Regions from separate parts of the Salinispora sp. CH2A1_6 genome, predicted to be linked through region 1. Evidence: riboswitches for the same ligand, from Rfam matches in the RefSeq annotation. Region 1 holds a riboswitch; the other holds the start of a gene.
The links. Region 1 has a riboswitch for cobalamin ahead of AC1UKG_RS17030 (ribonucleoside-diphosphate reductase subunit alpha). Riboswitches for the same ligand answer to the same signal wherever they lie in the genome.
Positions count from the first base shown of each region.

Region 2: it holds a riboswitch for cobalamin, as region 1 does, so the genes downstream of both, AC1UKG_RS21155 (ABC transporter substrate-binding protein) here and AC1UKG_RS17030 (ribonucleoside-diphosphate reductase subunit alpha) in region 1, are expected to answer to the same signal.

Region 1 covers NZ_JBXEDG010000012.1:316,878-324,022, forward strand. The annotation lists gene AC1UKG_RS17025 (ribonucleotide-diphosphate reductase subunit beta) at 71-1,138, opposite strand; gene AC1UKG_RS17030 (ribonucleoside-diphosphate reductase subunit alpha) at 1,135-3,528, opposite strand; cobalamin riboswitch at 3,659-3,876, opposite strand; gene AC1UKG_RS17035 (alpha/beta fold hydrolase) at 3,925-4,722, opposite strand; gene AC1UKG_RS17040 (inositol monophosphatase family protein) at 4,771-5,571, opposite strand; gene AC1UKG_RS17045 (serine hydrolase domain-containing protein) at 5,653-6,828, opposite strand; gene AC1UKG_RS17050 (hypothetical protein) at 6,935-7,145, shown strand, end outside.
Region 2 covers NZ_JBXEDG010000016.1:52,366-59,510, forward strand. The annotation lists gene AC1UKG_RS21130 (NlpC/P60 family protein) at 1-182, opposite strand, end outside; gene mqnE (aminofutalosine synthase MqnE) at 442-1,611, shown strand; gene AC1UKG_RS21140 (hypothetical protein) at 1,649-2,071, shown strand; gene AC1UKG_RS21145 (DUF4229 domain-containing protein) at 2,107-2,400, shown strand; gene AC1UKG_RS21150 (M14 family metallopeptidase) at 2,625-4,502, shown strand; cobalamin riboswitch at 4,586-4,709, shown strand; gene AC1UKG_RS21155 (ABC transporter substrate-binding protein) at 4,791-5,729, shown strand; gene AC1UKG_RS21160 (iron ABC transporter permease) at 5,762-6,862, shown strand; gene AC1UKG_RS21165 (ABC transporter ATP-binding protein) at 6,859-7,145, shown strand, end outside.

The sequences.
Region 1 (7,145 bases):
GTGCCAGAAGACCCCGGGATGCTCCCGGCCAGCGCACTCCCCGGCGCTCACATCCGCGCCCCGCTCCGGATCAGAAGTCGTCGTCGAAGGTAACGCTCCCGCTGACGCCCATCTGGTACGCCGACACCCGCCGCTCGAAGAAGTTCGACAACTCCTGTACGTCCTGCAACTCCATGAAGGCGAACGGGTTCTGGCTGCCGTACATCGGGGTGATCCCCAGCGTGACCAGCCGCCGGTCCGCGACGTGCTGGAGGTATTCCCGCATGTCGGTCAGGGAGAGCCCGGACACCCCCTGCTCGAGCAGGTCCGCGGCGAACTGGACCTCGCAGTCGACCGCCTCCGCCATCATCTCCCTGACCTGCTGCTCCAGGTCGGCGTCGAAGAGGTCCGGCTCCTCGGCGCGGGCGGTCTCCACCACGTCGAAGGCGAAGGCCATGTGCATGGACTCGTCGCGGAACACCCAGTTGGTGCCGGACGCGAGGCCGTTGAGCAGACCCCGGGAGCGGAGGAAGTAGACGTAGGCGAAGGCGCCGTAGAAGAACAGGCCCTCGATGCAGGCGGCGAAGCAGATCAGGTTGAGCAGAAACGCCCGCCGGTCCACCCGGGTCCGCAGCTCCCGCAGCTCGAAGATCGAGTCGATCCACCGGAAGCAGAACTCGGCCTTGCGCGCGATCGAGGGGATGTTCTCCACCGCCGCGAACGCCGCGAACCGCTCCTTCTCCTCTGGCACATAGGTGTCCAGCAGGTTCAGATAAAACTGGACGTGCACCGCCTCCTCGAAGAGCTGCCGGGACAGGTAGAGCCGGCCCTCCGGGGAGTTGACGTGCTGGTAGAGGTTGAGCACCAGGTTGTTGGCGACGATCGTGTCGCCGGTGGCGAAGAACGCGACCAGCCGGGACACCAGGTGCCGCTCGGCCGGGGAGAGCTTCGCCAGGTCGGCGAGGTCGGAGTGCAGGTCCACCTCCTCCACCGTCCAGGTGTTCTTGATCGCCTCCTTGAACCGGTCGAAAAAGTGCGGGTACCGCATCGGGCGCAGGGTCAGGTCCATGCCAGGGTCAAGCAGCAGCTGCCGCTCGCCAACGGCTTCGGCGGTACGGGCCTCGGCGGTCGCGGTACGGGTCTCGGCGTCGGTGGTCATTGGCATGCCTCGCAGCTTTCGGGGTTTTCCAGGGAGCAGGCCAGCGCCTCGGCGTCGGCCCCGGCGGAGCTCGACGGGGTCGGGGTGACGGCGACGGTGGCCTGCTGGATCCGCGTCGCGGGACGGGACCGCAGGTAGTAGGTGGTCTTCAGCCCGGACTTCCAGGCGTACAGGTACATCGAGGAGAGCTTGCCGATCGTCGGCGCGGCCAGGAACAGGTTCAGCGACTGCGACTGGTCGATGTACGGGGCGCGGGCCGCCGCCAGGTCGATCAGCGCCCGCTGCGGAAGCTCCCACGCCGTCCGGAACAGTTCCCGCACCTCGGCGGGGAGCTCGGCGATGCCCTGCACCGACCCCTCCGCCCGCTTGATCTCGTCCCGGATCGGGGCCGTCCACAACCCGCGCGCCTTCAGCTCACCGACCAGGTACGTGTTGACCTGCAGGAACTCACCGGACATGGTTTCGCGCTTGAACAGGTTGGACACCTGCGGCTCGATGCACTCGTAACAGCCGGCGATCGAGGCGATCGTCGCGGTCGGGGCGATCGCCACCAACAGCGAGTTCCGCAGACCGTGCTCCGCGACCCGAGCCTTCAGCTCGACCCACCGCTTCGGCTGCGCCGGCTCGACCCCCCACAGCTCCGGGTGCAGCTCGCCCCGGGCGGCGCGGGTCTCGGCGTACGCGGGATGCGGGCCGAACCGCTCGGCGAGCCCGGCGGAGGCCTCCAGGGCGGTCAGGAAGATCTCCTCCTGCACCCGGGTGGACAGCTCCCGCGCCTCGGCCGAGTCGAACGGCAGCCGCAGCGTGAAGAAGGCGTCCTGCAGCCCCATCAGCCCGAGCCCGACCGGCCGCCAACGCGGGTTGGAGGCCGCCGCCTGCTCGGCCGGGTAGTAGTTGATGTCGATCACGCGGTCGAGGAAGACCATCGCGGTACGAACGGTCTCCCGCAGCTTCGCCCAGTCCACCCCGTCGGTGCTGACGTGGGCGCCCAGGTTGACCGAGCCCAGGTTGCAGACCGCGGTCTCGGCGTCGTTGTTGACCTCAAGGATCTCGGTGCAGAGATTCGACAGGTGAATCGTGTTGCCGGGCTCCCCGGTCTGGTTGGACAGCGCATTCGCGCGGTCCTTGAAGGTCATCCACCCGTTGCCGGTCTGCGCCAGGGTGCGCATCATCCGCCCGTACAGGTCCCGGGCCTTGACCGTACGGACCGCCTTCTTCTCCGCTACCCGGTAGGCGGCGTCGAACTCCGCGCCGTACAGGTCGGGCAACTCCGGGGCGTCGGACGGGTCGACCAGCGACCAGTCGCCGTCCGCCTCGACCCGGCGCATGAACTCGTCCGGCAGCCAGTTGGCCAGGTTCAGGTTGTGCGTACGCCGGGCGTCCTCGCCGGTGTTGTCCCGCAGCTCCAGGAACTCCTCGATATCGGGGTGCCAGGGCTCCAGGTAGACGCAGGCCGCGCCCTTGCGCCGGCCGCCCTGGTTGACCGCGGCGACACCGGCGTCGAGGGTCTTCAGGAACGGCACGATGCCGTTCGACCGGCCGTTCGTCCCCCGGATCAGCGCGCCCCGGCCGCGCACCCGCGACCAGGCGATGCCGATGCCGCCGGAGAACTTCGACAGCTTCGCGACCTGGTGGTACCGCTGGTAGATGGAGTCCAGCTCGTCGCGGGGCGAGTCGACCAGGAAACACGACGACATCTGGGTGTGCCGGGTGCCGGAGTTGAACAACGTCGGTGAGCTGGGCAGGTACGCCAGCGACGACATCAGCCGGTAGAACCCGATCGCCTCGGCCGGCGTCCGCGACAGCCCGCAGGCCACCCGCAGCAGCCAGTACTGCGGGGTCTCCACCACCAGCCGCGACTGCGGGTGCCGCAGCAGGTAGCGGTCCGCGACCGTGCGCAGCCCGAAGTACTCGAACCGCAGGTCACCGGCGGGGTCCACCGCATCGTCCAGCTTGCGGGCGTTGCGGGACACGAAGGCGGCGGTGTCGTCGCTGATCAGCCCGAGGTCGTGGGCGTACCGGATGGACTGGCTGAAGCTCGCGACCTGCTGCCCCCGGACCTCCTTGTCCACATAGGCGGCCAGCAGTCGTGCCGCCAGTTTCGAATACTGCGGCTCCTCGCCGATCAGCTCCGCCGCCGTCTGGATCGACAGTCGGTCCAGCTCGGCCGTGGTCGCCCCGTCGTACAGGCCGCTGATCGTCTTGGTCGCCACCCGCAGCGGGTCCACCTCGTTCAGGTCGCCGACCCACCGCTCCACCGCGCGGACGATCTTGTTGACGTCCACCGGCTCGGTGTCGCCGTTGCGCTTGCGGACCTCCATCACCTGCCGCCGCTGCTGCTGCGCCGCACCGGCCGGACCGTCCGTGGCGCGTTCCCGCGTCGTCGTCATCTCCCCCTCCTCCACCTGCCGACACAGTCGACGAACGCGCAGGGGACACCACGATCATTCGCCCGGTGGCTGACCACACCGGGCGGCTGCGGGTGTCGGCCGTCCCGCGCGGCCGCCAACCGCCGCACGCGACGCGTGCGGCGCGCTGGCAGGTCTTCGGACTCGCGGGCACGCCCGGGGGACCCGGTCGCCTACCGGCCGTCGCTTCCCAGGCTTCGATCAGCCCAGTGCGTGATGACGGCTTTCGTTCCCACTCACCGCTGCGGGGCAGTCCCGGACTTCCACCGGGTTCCCTCTTGCCTCGGCCGCTCCCGGTGGGAGCGCCGAACCAGCTGCGGGAGACACCATATATGCCTCCCCCATCCGGCATGCAACACCAGATGTCGTGTCGGCGTGTCAGCGGCTGAGAAACTGCCCCAGGGCGCGCACCCAGGCGTCCCGGTCTTCCAGGTGGACGTCGTGCCCGGCGCCGGCAACAACCACCTGCTCGACATCCGGACGCAGGGACACCATGCGCCGCACCTCGGCGGCGGGAATGATCCCGTGCTCGCCAAACACCAGCAGGGTGGGGGCCTGCACCCGCTGCCACTCGTCCCAGCAGGCCCGGTCGGCGACGGCCGCGATGGCATCCCGCATCACCGCCGCCTCGAATCGCGGCCAGAGCCCGTCCGGGCGCCGGTCCAGGTCCCGCAGCCAGGCCTGGGCCACCGGGGTGTCGCCCAGAAACTCGGCGGCCTGGCGACCATCGGCGAACGGCACCGGCCACGAGGCGAAGAAGGCGCCCAGCTCGGCCGGGTAGTCCCCCCGCTCCTCGCGGCCCCCGACCCCGCCCTCCAGCAGCACCAGCCGACGCACCAGCTCGGGATACACGGCGGCGAAGAGCAGCGCGGTGTGCCCACCCATCGACTGACCCACGACCGTCACCGGTGCACCGTCAGCGAGCTCCGCGACGACGGCAAGCACATCCTCGACGTACGCCCGGCGGGAGAGGTCCTGCGGCCGCCGGGTCGAGTGGCCGTGCCCGCGCTGATCCACCACGACCACGCGGTGCTCCGGTAGCAGCGCCTCCGCCGTCGGCACCAACTCCGCCGCGCTGCCCGCCAGCCCGTGCAACAGCACGACCACCTCGTCGCCGGAGCCGCCAACGAGGCAGGACAGCGCCACTCCGTCCCGATGGACCGTCACCCGCTGCACCGTACGAACTCCCTCACCCTGGCGACCCGGAAAGCGCCGTTACCCTACTCAGGCCTGCCGTTGGTTCTCAATGGACTTCAGCAGGGCGTGATGCGTCCGCTCGTCGGCAGCCACGACCAGACCGCCCAGACCGGAGTGGGGTGGCCGTCCGTCGAGTCCGGAGACCACGCAACCCGCCGCCGCACAGAGGGCGATCCCGGCGGCGAAGTGCACACTGTCCCGCAGCTGGTGGCCGTCGGTGACGTAGCCGGCACGACGGCCGGCGGCGACCCAGGTCACGGCCAGGGTGGTGGAGAGCACCCGGGGGCGAAACCGTGCGGTGAAGCCGGCATCGGTGAGGATCCGAGCGGCGTGGAAGGCCTCCCCGTTGGGAAACGGCGGATCCAGGTTGAGGTCCACCAGCGCGGAGTCGGCCGAGGGAACGAGCCGCTCGTCCGTACCGCCCCGACGGACGTGGGCGGCGGTGCCGTCGGTCCAGAACACCTCGTCGTTGAAGGGGTCAGCCGCGGCGGCCACCACTGGCTGCGTACCGGCCTGCAGCGCCACATTGACCGCGACCAGCATGCTGCGCACCGCGTAGTTCAAGGTCCCGCACAACGGGTCAACCAGCCACCGACGTCCGCTGCCACCGGTGCCGGTGCGCCCGCTCTCCTCCCCCACCAGGAGGTCATCCGGACGCGCCGCGCGGAGGATGTCCAGGATCGTCTTTTCCGCTGCGAGGTCGGCTGTGGTGGCGAAATCTCCGGCCCCCTTCGAAAACCGGGTCAGCGTAGCTCCATAGTGGGCGCGGACGACCGTAGCTCCCGCCGACGCCGCCTCGATCGCCAACGCCTGATCTGTGATCGACATACCCGACACCATAGATACACGTTGAGCCGCGACACAGCCTTCCGGCCCAGCCATGGATCCGGCCGGCGGGAGCCGAAGGTTTCAGACTGTCTGGTGGGCGAGAACCGACTGGAGGGCCTTGATCAGGCCCGTCGTCCTGGGGTCCGGGGCCATGGTGACGCGCAGCCCGTTCGTGACGTACCCGAAGGCGATCCCACTGGCCGGGTCGGCGTAGCCGAGTGAGCCGCCGTGCCCGGGGAAGCCGAAGGCGGTCGGTGACCACCAGGGCTGCTCCGGCAGGGGCAGGCCGAAGCCGAGCGCCGGCCGGGTCGGCACCCGCAGCACCTGGTCAACGCCGTTGGCCTGTTCGCGGGTGGCGGCAGCGAGAGTGGCCGGGTCGAGAATCCGGACGCCGTCAACCTCGCCGATCAGGCCCGCGTAGAAGCGGGCCAGGGACGAGGCGGTGCAGATGCCGTTCACCGCGGGGATCTCCGCCGCCCAGGTACGCGGGTCGGCGAGGTCGAGCGGCGGGTCGGTCACCGTCATCGACCGGACCGCCAGCGAGGTCGGATCGGTGTACGCGGCCAGCGCCTCCCGTAGCGCGGCCGGCATCGCCTCGGGGGTGGCGGGCGGGGCGACCGGCCGCTCGGTAATCCGGGCGACCCGGTGTGCCTCGGCGGCGGGCAGGCCGATCCAGAAGTCCAGGCCGAGTGGGGTGGCGATCTCGTCGGCGAAGTAGGTGCCGAGGCTGCGGCCGGAGACACGGCGTACCACCTCGCCAACCAGCCAGCCGTAGGTGAGCCCGTGATAGCCGTGCGCCGTTCCCGGCGGCCAGGCCGGTGCCTGGGCGGCCAACGCGGCGACGACCGGCTCTCCGGTGAGCGCCGCCGTCAGCGGGACCGGACGGTCGAGCACCGGCAGCCCCGCCTGGTGGGACAGGAGCCAGCGGACCGGGATACCGCCCTTGCCGGCCGCCGCGAACTCCGGCCAGTAGGCGGCCACGGGGGCGGCCAGGTCGAGGTCCCCGCGCTGGGCAAGCAGGTGCGCGCAGGCGGCGGGTGCGCTCTTGGTGGCCGAGTAGACAAGTTGGAGGGTGTCTTCCCGCCACGCGCGGTCGGTGGTGGAATCGGCGACCCCGTCCCAGAGTCGGACCACCTCCCGGCCGTGCCGGTAGACGCTGAGGGCGGCGCCGATCTCGGAGCCTGCTTCGAAGTTCGCCTGGAATGCCGCTCGGACCGGCTCGTATCCCGGCGCGACGGTGCCGTGTGCCACGGGCATGCTTCCCTCCGGAGTTCCGGCTCCGGGTGCCGACCACCCGAAGCCACGTCGTCAAGATAACCTTACTGGAAGCGTCAGGCAATCCTGACGGGCCTATGCTGGCTGAATGACGGAGGAGATGGTTCCGGGGCATGCTGAGCTCGTCGGATTCCGACTGCCGGACGGGGCGCTGAAGACGGATACCACGGCGCCGGCCGACGCCGTCGGCTACCGGGCCGGATGTAGCTGCGGCTGGGTCGGCAGCCGGGACTACCCGGCCGCTGACGAGGGGCGCTGGATGGCCACCTCTGAGTGGGGCGGGCACATCCGGCCACTCC
Region 2 (7,145 bases), on a different contig from region 1:
GACAGGACCGGGCGGGCGCCGCTGTCGGGTACGGCGTCGGGCAGTGGCGGATCGGCGTAGACCGGCGCACTGAGCGCGCCGGCAGCGATGATGCCCAGCAACGCGGACCAGAGCTTCGGGCGGAGGACCGGTGAGATCACCGGGCGTCGTCGAGGTCGCCGTCCGTAGCCGCTGTCGCCCATTCCACTCCTTGTCTGGCTCAATCCGCGCATTGCGGTGCACAGGTGCCCGGACGCTACCAGTGGTATCGCGCTCGGCCTACCTGTCTATCGCACGCGCGCAGCAGTGTCGATGTGTGGCCGGGTTACGAGTAGCTGAGAATTCGGGTAGCGCCGACGGGCGGCGGTGAGGTTCGTCGCGGCCGACCGCCCGCGCTGACCGTGGGTGCGCCGGCCCACGTAGGCTCGACCGGGACCGCAGGCGGAAGGGACGGGGCTGGAGATGGACGCCGGACTCAAGCGCGAGCTAGAAGCGAAGGTGTACGCCGGCGAGCGGCTGACCCGTGCGGACGGGATCGCCCTCTACGACAGCGACGACCTGACCTGGTTGGGGCGGCTTGCGCACCACCGGCGGACCGAGCGCAACGGCGACCGGGTGATGTTCAACGTCAACCGGCACCTGAACCTGACGAACGTCTGCAGCGCCAGCTGTGCGTACTGCTCGTTCCAGCGAAAGCCGGGCGAGAAGGACGCGTACACGATGCGGATCGACGAGGCGGTCCGCAAGGCCAAGGAGATGGAGGACGAGCAGCTCACCGAGCTGCACATCGTCAACGGGCTGCACCCCACCCTGCCGTGGCGCTACTACCCGAAGGTGCTCCGTGAGCTGAAGGCGGCGCTGCCGAATGTCCGGCTCAAGGCCTTCACCGCGACCGAGGTGCAGTGGTTCGAGAAGATCAGCGGCCTGAGCGCCGACGAGATCCTGGACGAGCTGATGGACGCCGGTCTGGAGTCGCTGACCGGCGGCGGTGCGGAGATCTTCGACTGGGATGTGCGGCAGCACATCGTTGACCACGCCTGCCATTGGGAGGACTGGTCCCGCATCCACCGGCTGGCGCACAACAAGGGCATGAAGACCCCGTCAACCATGCTGTACGGGCACATCGAGGAGCCCCGGCACCGGGTTGACCATGTGCTGCGGCTGCGGGAACTGCAGGACGAGACCAATGGCTTCGTGGTCTTCATCCCGCTGCGCTACCAGCATGATTTCGTCGACTCGGCGGACGGCAAGATCCGTAACCAGATCCAGGCGCGGACGACGATGGCCTCGCCGGCGGAGTCGCTGAAGACGTATGCGGTGTCCCGGCTGCTCTTCGACAACGTCCCGCACGTGAAGTGTTTCTGGGTGATGCACGGGCTCTCGGTTGCCCAGCTGTCGCTGAACTTCGGCGTGGATGACCTGGACGGCTCGGTGGTGGAATACAAGATCACCCATGATGCCGACTCCTACGGCACGCCGAGCACCATGAACCGGGCTGACCTGCTGGACCTGATCTGGGATGCCGGGTTCCGCCCGGTCGAGCGCAACACCCGGTACGACGTCGTGCGCGAGTACGACGCCGCGCCCTCGCTCGCCGAGCGTCGCGCCCAGCCGCAGCAGGTGTGGGCCTGATCGTGCTGGTTGGCGGTTCGCGTACCCTCGTAGGGCTATGACCGAGCAGCGCAACAGAATTCCCCGGCGAGATTCCGAGGGGCGCGTGTTGACCCTGGGGGACCTGCTCGGGGTGAGCCTGGCCGGCTGGGTTATCGGGGTGCTCGCGCTGGTGGCACTGGACTGGGGCGTCACCTCGCTCGGTTCGGGGGATTTCGGCCAGGCCAACGGGTGGTTGGCGGTGATCCTGCCGGCCTGGCTCTACTGGGATGACTTCCGTGCCTGGGGGTTCGGTGCCGCCCGGGTGGTGGCGGGCCTGGCGGCCGGGGCCGTGGGGCTGACCCTCGGTCTGGTGGTGGCCGGTTTCACCGTTGACCTGCCGCCGGTGTTCTCCGGCGGGTTGGGTGCGGCGACCTTCACCGTGGGGTACGCGGTGGTGTGGTTCCACGGCGTGCGGTGGCTCGCCCGGAGGACGGGCTGAGGCCGCCCGCTGACGGCGGAGAACGGAGTACGGAGATGAGCGCGGCGGTCAAGTACACGCTGGGCCGGATCGGACTGTTTGTCGTCGTGCTGGCGGCCCTGTGGTTCGTGGAGTTGAATCTCTTCATCAAGCTGATGGTGGCGTTGATCTTCTCGGCGGCGCTCTCCTTCTTCCTGCTGCGGCCGTGGCGGGAGGAGATGGCCGAGGAGATGGCCGCCGCCACCGAGCGGCGGCGCGCGGAGAAGGAGCGGCTGCGTTCCGCGCTGGCCGGCGAGGACGACGCGGGGACGGATGCGACGGAGCCGGGCGGCGACGCGCCGAAGTCCTGATCTCTGGCCGGGAAACTCGGGCCGTCGCCGGGATCGACGTGGCGGGCCCGTCGGGCCGGGATGTCCCGGCTTCGGCGGCGGGGCCTCCAGGCAGCAAGAACGCGGTACCGGCGGGATCATTGCCTAATTTATAGATGTAAGAATATTGATATGACCATGCGCTGAGTGGTGGAGTGTGCGGTACCAGGCGGGAAAGCTTTCCCGCGCTCATCAGGAGGTTGTCTATGGCCTTCCGCACCCCCACCCTTCGCCGCCGCCTCGCGCTCGTCGTCGCCGCGGGGTTCGGCCTGCTCACCTTTGCCGCAGCACCGGTCTCCGCGAACACCACGCCAGACCCCACCGGTGAGTCGGCCGCCGTCCAGTACCGGGTGCTCGGCCCGCGTACCCTGACCGACCGCAGCGCGGTGGCCAGCACCGGCGCCGCGATCGACTACTCCGAGCACGGCGTCCTGCACGTCTCCGCCACCGCCGCCGAGGCCGCCGCGATCACGCGGCTGGGCTTCGAGCTGGAGGAGGTTCCGGTAACGCTCACCGACCACGATCACGACCACGGGGAAGTCGGCACCTTCGACTTTCCGCCCGCCGACTCCGACTACCACAACTACGCCGAGCTGACGGCGGTGGTGAACCAGGTGGTGGCGGACCACCCCAGCATCGCGCGGAAGATCAGCATCGGCACCTCGTACGAGGGCCGGGACCTGATGGCGGTGAAGATCTCCGACAACGTCGGGACCGACGAGGACGAACCGGAGATTCTCTTCAACTCCCAGCAGCACGCCCGGGAGCACCTCACCGTGGAGATGGCGATCTACCTGCTCAACCTCTTCACCGACAACTACGGCAGTAACTCCCGGGTCACCAATGTGGTCAACAGCCGGGAGCTGTGGATCGTCCCGACCGTGAACCCGGACGGCAGCGAGTACGACATCGCCACCGGCTCGTACCGGTCGTGGCGCAAGAACCGGCAGCCGAACAGCGGCTCGTCCTGGGTCGGCACCGACCTGAACCGCAACTGGGACTACCTCTGGGGCTGCTGCGGCGGCTCCTCCGGCTCCCCCTCGTCGAACACCTACCGGGGCCCGTCGCCCTTCTCCGCCCCGGAGACTGATGCGGTGCGCGACTTCGTGGACAGCCGGGTCGTGGGCGGAGTCCAGCAGATCAAGGCCAACATCGACTTTCACACCTACTCCGAACTGGTGCTCTGGCCATTCGGCTACACGTACAGCAACACCGCCCCGGGAATGACGGCCGACCAGTACAACACCTTCGCCACCATCGGCGGGGAGATGGCGGCCACCAACGGCTACACCCCGCAGCAGTCCAGCGACCTCTACATCACCGATGGCAGCAGCATCGACTGGATGTGGGGGGCGCACGGGATCTGGGCGTACACCTTCGAGCTGTACCCCGGCTCCGCCGCGGGCGGCGGCTTCTACCCACCCGATGAGGTCATCCCGGCGGAGACCGCCCGCAACCGCGAAGCGGTGCTGCTCCTCTCCGAGTACGCCGACTGCCCGTACCGGGCGATCGGCAAGGAGGACCAGTACTGCGGCGGTGGCGGCGGGGAGACGGTCTGGGCGGACACCTTCGAGACCGCGACCGGCTGGACGATCAACCCTAACGGCACCGACACCGCCACCACCGGTGAGTGGGAGCGGGGTGCCGCCCAGGCGACCAGCTACTCCGGCGCCAAGCAGCTCACCCCGTACGCGGGCGGCAACGACCTGGTCACCGGCCGGCTCGCCGGCTCCTCGGCGGGCACCCACGACATCGACGGCGGCGTGACCAGCGCCCGCTCCCCGGCGGTGGCCCTGCCGTCGAGCGGCACGCTGACCCTCTCGTTGGCCTGGTACCTGGCGCACTACTCGAACGCCTCCTCGGCCGACTACTTCCGGGTCAGCGTCGTGCACAGCGGCGGCACCACCACCCTGCTCAACCAGGCGGGGGCGGCGACCAACCGCAGCGCCTCCTGGTCGGTGGCCAACCTCGACCTGACGCCGTACGCCGGCCAGTCGGTCCAGATCCAGGTGGCGGCGGCGGACGCCGCCGGCGGGAGCCTCGTCGAGGCAGCCGTCGACAACGTCACCATCACCGTTTCCTGAGTCCAGGTGGGGGCCCTGTCCCGGGGCCCCCACCCCACCTCGTCACACGTCTGCGGCCAACGCCGGGCTCCGGCCCGACCGTGCGCTACGGTGCTACCGACCATCCCGCAGCGAAGCCGGTGCGAAACCGGCACTGTCCCGCAACTGTGATGCCCCGGGCGTGTCCCGGGGACGAGTCAGGTCGCCTGCGGTCGGTCGCGATACGCGCTCTCGAGGAAGGGCGCCTCGTGGACGGGCACCTCGGTCCCTGTCGGCGAAGCACCAACTCCTCGACCGACAGGAGGCCCGATGTCCAGACGTACCCCCCGGTTCTTCACCGCGGCCCTCGCGGTGGCCGCGCTCGCACTCGGCGGCTGCGCCGAGAACACCACCGACTCCCCCGCAGCCGACGACGGCGCGTCCAGCGCCGCGACCTTCCCGGTGACCGTCGGCTCGCTGACGCTGGACGAGCAGCCGGAGAAGATCGTCTCGCTGTCGCCGACCGCCACCGAGATGCTCTTCGCGATCGGGGCGGGGCCGCAGGTCGTCGCGGTCGACGACAACTCCAACCATCCGGCGGAGGCGCCGCAGACCGATCTCTCCGGCTTCCAGCCGAACGCCGAGGCGATCGCCGCCCACAACCCCGACCTGGTGCTGCTCGCCAACGACCAGAACAAGATCGTGGACCAGCTCACCACGCTGAGGATCCCGGTCTTCCTCACCCCGGCGGCGGTCACGCTGGACGACACCTATCGGCAGCTCACCGAGGTGGGCGCGCTGACCGGGCACCCCGCCGAGGCCGCCGACGTGGTCAGCCAGATGCGGGACGACATCGCGGAGTTGGTCGCCGACCTGCCCCAGCGGGCGGAGAAGCTGACCTACTTCCACGAGCTCAGCCCCGAGCTGTACACCGCCACCAGCAAGACCTTCATCGGCTCGCTCTACGCGCTCGCCGGGCTCGAGAACATCGCCGACCCGGCCGACGCGGACGGCGCGAGCGGCGGTTACCCGCAGCTCTCCGAGGAGGTCATCGTCAAGGCCAACCCGGACTTCGTCTTCCTCGCCGACACCAAGTGCTGCCAGCAGAGCGTCGCGTCGGTCCAGGCCCGACCCGGCTGGGCGACGATCACCGCCGTGCAGGAGAACCACGTCGTCGCGCTCGACGACGACATCGCCTCCCGGTGGGGCCCGCGCGTCGTTGACCTGCTCCGCACCATCATCGAGGCGACCGCCAAGGTCCCCGCGTGACGCTGGACCGGCGGCGGTAGTAAGGCCTTCTCATGCGGCAGGTGGTAACCCAGCGCCCCTCCGGCCAGCCGGAGGGGCGGCCGGACGTGGCTCAGCCAGCCGGGCTGCGGCCCGGCTGGCTCGTCGCCGGGCTGGCCGCGGTCCTGGCCGCCCTGGTGGCGGGCGTCTCCCTGGGCCCGGTCAGCCTGCCGCCCGGCAGCGTCGCGGTCGAGCTGCTGAACCTTCTCCCCGGGGTCGGCCTCGACAGTGGGCTCACCGAGCGGGAGATCGCCATCGTCACCGAGCTGCGCCTGCCCCGGGCCGTACTCGGCCTGCTCGTCGGCGGGTTACTCGCCCTGGCCGGCGGCGCCTACCAGGGCGTCTTCCGCAACCCGCTGGCCGACCCGTACCTGCTCGGGGTCGCGGCCGGCGCCGGGTTCGCGGTCACCGTGGTGATCACCGCTGGCGGCGTCGGCGGGGCGCTCACCGGGCTGCCGGTCACCGTCCCGCTGGCCGCGTTCGTCGGCGCGATCGGCGCGGTCACGTTGACCTACCTGCTCGGCTCCGCCGGTGGCCGAAGCCGATCACCGGCGACCCTGATCCTGGCCGGGGTGGCGGTCTCCGCCTTCCTCTCCGCCGGCCAGACGTACCTGCTGCAACGCAACTCAGACAGCATCCAACAGGTCTATGCCTGGCTGCTGGGGAGACTCGCCACCGCCGGCTGGCACGATGTGTGGCTGGTCCTGCCATACTTCCTGCTGACCGCCGTGGTGGTCCTGCTGCACCGGCGGGAGCTGGACGTTCTCTCGGTCGGCGACGACGAGGCGACCAGCCTGGGCCTGCACCCGCAACGGTCCCGCTACCTGTTGATCGCCGCCGCCTCGCTCGGGACGGCCGCCGCGGTCTCCGCGTCCGGGCTGATCGGCTTCGTCGGAATCATCGTGCCGCACGCCGTACGACTGCTCGCCGGCGCCAGCTACCGGGTGATCCTGCCGCTGTCGATGCTCTTCGGCGGGGCGTTCCTGGCGCTGACCGACGTGGTCGCCCGTACCGCCGCCGCCCCCGAGGAGATCCCGATCGGCGTGGTGACCGCTCTGCTCGGCGGCCCGTTCTTCGTCCTGGTCCTGCGCAGCGCCCGGCGGGTGCTGGGATGAGCGCACCGGCGGTGGCGGTACGCGACCTGCGGGTCCGGCTGGCCGGCGTACCCATCCTGACCGGAGTCGACCTGACCGTCGCCGCGGGCGAGTGGGTGACCGTGATCGGCCCGAACGGTGCCGGCAAGTCGACGTTGCTGCGCGCCGTCGGCGGCCTGCTGCCCACCGAGGGAGCGGTCTCCCTCTTCGGTACGCCGATCCAGCAGCTGCGTCGCCGGGAGCGGGCCCGGGTGGTGGCGACCATGGCCCAGTCGCCGGTGGTGCCGGCCGGGATGTCGGTCCT